Regions from separate parts of the Kitasatospora sp. NPDC059747 genome, predicted to be linked through region 2. Evidence: predicted binding sites of a transcription regulator. Region 2 holds the regulator's gene; the other holds the start of a gene.
The links. Region 2 encodes HrcA, which represses chaperone genes, less so after heat shock. Its sites were predicted from a motif close to TTNGCACTCNGNNNNNCNGAGTGCNAA; they were not measured.
Positions count from the first base shown of each region.

Region 1: a site for HrcA is predicted at 1,992-2,018, ahead of groES (co-chaperone GroES). Genes of this name have one in related genera too.

Region 1 covers NZ_JBHWGV010000004.1:135,262-138,667, forward strand. The annotation lists gene ACFV4G_RS03415 (polysaccharide deacetylase family protein) at 1-664, shown strand, start outside; gene ACFV4G_RS03420 (methyltransferase domain-containing protein) at 716-1,882, opposite strand; gene groES (co-chaperone GroES) at 2,161-2,466, shown strand; gene groL (chaperonin GroEL) at 2,583-3,406, shown strand, end outside.
Region 2 covers NZ_JBHWGV010000071.1:19,749-23,154, forward strand. The annotation lists gene ACFV4G_RS27590 (hypothetical protein) at 1-258, opposite strand, end outside; gene htpX (zinc metalloprotease HtpX) at 295-1,215, opposite strand; gene hrcA (heat-inducible transcriptional repressor HrcA) at 1,465-2,499, shown strand; gene dnaJ (molecular chaperone DnaJ) at 2,577-3,406, shown strand, end outside.

The sequences.
Region 1 (3,406 bases), on a different contig from region 2:
GGCCCCGGCCCCCGCGCCGCCCGCCGACAAGCCCGTCAAGCTCGAACGGACCGGCACCGTACCGGTGTTCAGCGACGTGAAGACGAGCGACAAGGTCGTCTTCATCACCATCGACGACGGTGCCGAGAAGGACCCGAAGTTCGTCGAGATGCTGACCGACCTCAAGGTGCCGATCACGATGTTCCTGACCAAGGACATCGTCAAGAACGACTACGGCTACTTCAAGCCACTCCAGGCGCTCGGCAACCACATCCAGAACCACACCGTCACCCACCCGGTGATGAGCAAGCTCACGCCGGACAAGCAGAAGTCCGAGATCTGCGACGACCAGAGCGCGCTCACCCAGCAGTACGGCACCGCGCCGCTGCTGTTCCGCCCGCCGTTCGGGGACGGCGCCAACACGCCGACGCTCAACACCTCGGTGCAGGAGTGCGGTCCGCGGGCGGTCGTGCTGTGGCGCGAGTCGATGCAGATCCACGACATGCAGTACCAGGCGGCGGACAAGAAGCTGAAGCCCGGCGACATCATCCTGGCCCACTTCCGCGGGCCGAAGGAGCTCAAGGGCGCCACGATGACCCAGATGTTCGGCGAGCTGCTGGCCCGGATCCAGGAGCAGGGCTTCTCGGTGGCCCGGCTGGACGACTACATCCAGCCGCCGGCGTAGCCGTCCGGTCCGTCCGTCCGGTCAGCCGGCCCGTCCGTCCGGCGCGGCCGATCAGACCGGCTGACCGAGCATCATCAGCGGGCCGTTGTCGGTGCGGCTGAGGATCACCGTGACGGAGTTCGGCCCGGAGGGCTTGAGCTGGCGGCGCAGTTCCTCCGGGGTGATCGCCATCCCGCGCTTCTTGATCACCACCGTGCCGACCCCGCGCTCGCGCAGCAGGGCCTTCAGCTTCTTGATGTGGAAGGGCAGCACGTCGGTCAGCTCGAAGGCGTGCGCGTACGGCGTCGGGACCAGCTCGTCCGAGGTCAGGTAGGCGATCTTCGGGTCGATCAGCCGTCCGCCCACCTGCTCGGCCACCTCGGCCACCAGGTGGGCGCGGATCACGGCGCCGTCCGGCTCGTACAGGTACCGGCCGACCGGCCCGGCCGCCGGGTCGGGCAGATCGCCGCCGGTGAGGCTCGCGGCGTGCGGCAGGAGCGTCGCGCGGTGCGGGTGGGCGGCCTTGGTACCGAACCAGAGCACCGCCTCCTTCACGTCCCCGTGGTCGGAGACCCACTCGGCCTCGGCGTCCTCGGGGACGGCCTCGTGCGGGATGCCCGGCGCGACCTTCAGCGCGCCGATCGGGGTCCGGCGGCCGGCCTCGACGGCCCACGAGAGCGGTGGGGCGTACGCCTCCGGGTCGAACACCCGGCCGCGCGCCGTCCGTCGCGCCGGGTCGGTGAACACCGCGTCGTAGCCGGTGACGTCCACGTCCGCGACGTCCGCGCAGCGCACCTCGACCAGGTCGGTGAGGCCCAGCGCGGCGGCGTTGGCGGCGGTGGCCGCGCAGGCGGCCGGGTCCCGGTCGACGGCCAGCACCTCGATCCCGGCCCGGGCCAGCGCCAGGACGTCCCCGCCGATCCCGCAGCACAGGTCGGCCAGCCGCCGCACCCCGAGCCCGGCGAAGCGCTGCGCGCGCCACTCGGCGACGCTGCGCCGGGTGGACTGCTCGACGCCGTTGGGCGTGAAGTACATCAGGTCGGCGTCCGCCCCGAACTTCGCGCGGGCGCGCTGGCGCAGCCGCGCCTGCCCGAACGCCGCCGACACCAGGTCGGCCGGGTGCTCGCGCCGCAGCCGGGTGGCCAGCGCGAGCTCCTCCTCGGGCGTGAACTCGCGCAACGCGGCGAGCAGGTCCTGTCCCTCGGGGGTCAGCAGCGGCTGGAGGTTCTCGGTGTCCACGGGGCCATTCTCGCCGGTCGGGCGGTGTGGTGGCCGGTCCCGGGCGGTCGTGCAGGGCCGCGCGGGACGGCGGCCGCGCGTCCGCGGGCCGGGACGGCGGGGCGCGTCGTTGGCACTCTGGTTGACTGAGTGCTAACACGGGCCTATGGTCGTCCTTGGCACTCTCCACCTGGGGAGTGCTAACGCGAAGACGCGTGCCTGACCCCCGCGACGGCAGGTGCGCAGGTTCGCCCCTTACCCGTTAGAAAACCCCGTAATCTCCGAAGGGGAGCTCGGACGTGACCACCAGCAGCAAGGTTGCCATCAAGCCGCTCGAGGACCGCATCGTGGTCCAGCCGCTCGACGCCGAGACCACCACGGCCTCCGGCCTGGTTATCCCGGACACCGCCAAGGAGAAGCCCCAGGAGGGTGTCGTCCTGGCCGTCGGCCCGGGCCGCTTCGAGGACGGCCAGCGTCTGCCGCTCGACGTCGCCGTCGGTGACATCGTCCTGTACTCGAAGTACGGCGGCACCGAGGTGAAGTACCAGGGCGAGGAGTACCTCGTCCTCTCCGCCCGCGACGTTCTCGCCATCATCGAGAAGTAAGTCGTTCCGACCCGCCCCGGATCCGTGTCCCAAGTGACAGGGGCCCGGGGCGTGGTTGTTGGTTCACGTAGTTCGGCGGCCGGTGGGCCGGCCGCAGCCCCGAGGGAATAGGGAACATGGCGAAGATCCTGCAGTTCGACGAGGACGCCCGCCGCTCGCTGGAGCGCGGTGTCAACAAGCTGGCCGACACCGTCAAGGTGACCATCGGCCCCAAGGGCCGCAACGTCGTCATCGACAAGAAGTTCGGCGCCCCGACCATCACCAACGACGGTGTCACCATCGCCCGTGAGGTCGAGCTGGACGACCCGTACGAGAACCTTGGCGCTCAGCTCGTCAAGGAGGTCGCCACCAAGACCAACGACGTCGCGGGCGACGGCACCACCACCGCCACCGTGCTGGCCCAGGCCCTGGTCAACGAGGGTCTGCGCAACGTCGCCGCCGGTGCCGGCCCGGCCGCCCTGAAGAAGGGCATCGACAAGGCCGTCGCCGCCGTCTCCGAGCACCTGCTCTCGGTGGCCCGCGAGATCGAGGGCAAGGACGACGTCGCCGCCGTCGCGTCCCTCTCCGCCCAGGACACCCAGGTCGGCGAGCTGATCGCCGAGGCGATCGACAAGGTCGGCAAGGACGGTGTCATCACCGTCGAGGAGTCGAACACCTTCGGCGTCGAGCTCGAGTTCACCGAGGGCATGCAGTTCGACAAGGGCTACCTGTCGCCGTACTTCGTCACCGACGCGGAGCGGCAGGAGGCGGTCCTGGAGGACCCGTACATCCTGATCCACCAGGGCAAGATCTCCTCGATCCAGGAGCTCCTGCCGCTGCTGGAGAAGATCCTGCAGGGCGGTGCCTCGAAGCCGCTGCTGATCATCGCCGAGGACGTCGACGGCGAGGCGCTGTCGACCCTGGTGCTGAACAAGATCCGCGGCATCTTCAACGCCGTCGC
Region 2 (3,406 bases):
GTAGCCGTAGCCGTCCTTGGAGGCCTCCACCGGGACGCCGCCGCGCTCGGTGTCGGCGTCGAGCAGCGCCCGCACCTGCTGCTCGACCTGGACGAACGCGGCGCCCTCGACGGCCGCGAAGCACACCGAGCCGAGCCCGGTGGGCAGGAACCCGGCGCCGGCCTCCAGGGTGAGCGCGGCCGAGGGGACGCCGAACAGCTGGTCGAGGTCGGGCTTGACGGGCTTGGTGCGGCCGAACAGGGCGTCCAGGATTCCCACGGCGGTCCCTTCAGGCGGTCGGCGGGTCGGCGGGGCTCAGCGGCCCAGCTGGGCGGAGATCTTCGCCAGCTGCTCCAGCCGCTTCTCCAGCGTCGGGTGGGTGGAGAGCAGCTGGGAGGCCGTCTCCTTGGCGCTCAGCGCCGGGGCGAAGTAGAAGGCGTTGTAGGGCTGGGCCTGGCGCAGGTCCTTGGACGGGATCGCGGCGATCTGCCCGGTGACCTTGGTGAGCGCCGACGCGAGCGCGCTGGGCCGGCCGGTGAGCTGGGCGGCGGCGCGGTCGGCGGCGAGCTCGCGGTAGCGCGACAGCAGCCGTGTGAGCAGGAAGCTGATCGCGTAGACGACGATCGACACCAGCGGGATGATCAGCGCCGCGATCGCCGCGTTCTGGTCGTTGTTGTTGCGCCCGCCGCCGATGAACCCGCCGTACATGGCGATCCTGGTCATCGCCCCGGCGAGGACGCCGAGGAACCCGGCGATCGTCATCACGGCGACGTCCCGGTGGGCGACGTGCGAGAGCTCGTGCGCGAGGACGCCCTCCAGCTCCTCGGGCTCCAGCCGGCGCAGCAGGCCGGTGGTGACGCACACGACGGCGTTCTGCGGGTTGCGGCCGGTGGCGAAGGCGTTCGGCATGTCGCTGTCGGCGACCGCCACCCTGGGCTTGGGCATGTCGGCGAGCGCGCAGAGCCGGTCGACGGTGCCGTGCAGCTGCGGGTACTGCTCGGGGGACACCGGGCGGGCGCCCATGGCCCGTTCGGTGATCTTGTCGCTGAACCAGAACTGGGCCACGAACAGCCCGCCGGAGATCAGCACGATCAGGGGCCAGGCGCCGCGCAGCAGCACGATCAGCAGGCCGGTGAATCCGACGTACAACAGCCCGATCACGAACATGGTCCCGACCATCCGGCCGGTCAGGCCGCGGTCGGGCGCGAATCGGGTGTGCTGGGCCGAGCTCGACATCGCTTGCTCCTCCGTTCGCCGTCCGCTATCGATGCTGCCACCCGGACGGCCGCGGGGCACCACCCCCGCGCCGGGAACTGCGGGCAGGATCACCCCCGCTGCGCCGTTCCTGCCGTCGGACCCGGGCCGTACACTGGCAGGTAGGGTTCTGGCACTCGTGCGCTCAGAGTGCCAAACCCGGGCCTTCCAGGCCCGCATCAGCTCGATACGTCACAACGGACAACGTGCGAAGACGGAGGTGCGTGCCCCATGGCCGGTGAGGTCCGCCAGCTCGACGACCGCAAGCTCGCCGTGCTGCGCGCGATCGTCCAGGACTACGTGGGCACCGAGGAGCCGGTCGGCTCGAAGGCCCTGGTGGAGCGGCACAACCTCGGGGTCTCCCCGGCCACCGTCCGCAACGACATGGCGGCGCTGGAGGAGGAGGGGTACATCCACCAGCCGCACACCAGCGCCGGGCGCATCCCCACCGACAAGGGGTACCGGCTGTTCGTCGACCGGCTCGCCGAGGTCAAGCCGATGAGCGCGCCCGAGCGGCGCGCGATCCGGCACTTCCTGGAGGGCGCGGTCGACCTGGACGACACCGTCGCACGCACCGTGCGGCTGCTCGCCCAGCTCACCCGGCAGGTCGCCGTCGTGCAGTACCCCTCGCTGAGCCGCTCCACCGTGCGGCACATCGAACTCGTCGCGCTCGCCCCGGCCAAGGTGATGCTGGTCCTGATCACCAACACCGGCCGGGTCGAGCAGCGGATGGTGGACTGCCCGGGCACCGTCGGCGAGACGGCCTTGTCGGACCTGCGGGCCCGGATCAACGCGCGGGCCGTCGGCCAGCGCCTGCCGGACGTCCCGGCGGCGCTGGAGGAGCTGCCCGCGATGTTCGAACAGGTCGACCGGCCGACCGTCACCACGGTCCTGGCGACGTTGTTCGAGGCGCTCGCCGAGCAGAACGAGGAGCGGATCATGCTGGCCGGCACGGCGAACCTGACCCGCTTCGGCCACGACTTCCCGCTCACCATCCAGCCGGTCCTGGAAGCCCTGGAGGAGCAGGTCGTCCTGCTCCGCCTCCTGGGTGAGACCACGGACGCGGCGATGACGGTCCGGATCGGCCGGGAGAACGCCTACGAGGGGCTGAATTCCACCTCGGTGGTGTCCGTCGGCTACGGTTCGGGCGACGAGAGCGTGGCCAAACTGGGTGTGATCGGTCCGACCCGGATGGACTATCCGGGCACAATGGGGGCGGTGCGAGCGGTGGCGCGGTACGTGGGTCAGATCCTGGCCGAGTCGTAGCAATCAGCCACCGCTGGACAGACCAGCGGTGGTGCCCTGTCGCAGCACTACTACAGGCGGAACAAGCGGAGCATTAGGTGGCCACGGACTACTACGCGGTACTCGGCGTCCGACGGGATGCGGGGCAGGACGAGATCAAGAAGGCGTTCCGGCGCCTGGCACGCGAACTGCACCCGGACGTCAACCCGGACCCGAAGACGCAGGAGCGGTTCAAGGAGATCAACGCCGCCTACGAGGTGCTCTCCGACCCGCAGAAGCGGCAGGTCTACGACCTCGGCGGCGACCCGCTCTCGCCGGGCGGCGGCGGTGGCGCGGGCGGCTTCGGCGCCGGCGCGGCCGGTTTCGGCTTCTCCGACATCATGGACGCCTTCTTCGGCGCCGCGGCCGGCCAGCGGGGCCCGCGCTCGCGCACCCGCCGCGGGCAGGACGCCATGATCCGGCTGGAGATCACCCTGGAGGAGGCCGCGTTCGGCACCACCAAGGAGCTCCAGGTCGACACGGCCGTCACCTGCACCACGTGCAGCGGGGAGGGCGCCGCGCCCGGCACCTCCGCGCAGACCTGTGACATGTGTCGCGGCAAGGGCGAGGTCTCCCAGGTCACCCGGTCCTTCCTGGGTCAGGTCATGACCTCCCGCCCCTGCCCGCAGTGCCAGGGCTTCGGCACCGTCGTGCCGACCCCGTGCCCGGAGTGCGCCGGCGACGGCCGGGTCCGCGCCCGCCGCACCCTGACCGTCAAGATCCCGGCCGGTGTCGACAACGGCACCCGGATCCAGCTGGCCGGCGAGGGCGAGGTCGGCCCCGGCGGCGGCCCGGCCGGCGACCTGTACGTCGAGATCGCCGAGACCACGCACACCGTCTTCCAGCGGCGCGGGGACGACCTGCACTGCACCGTCACCATCCCGATGAC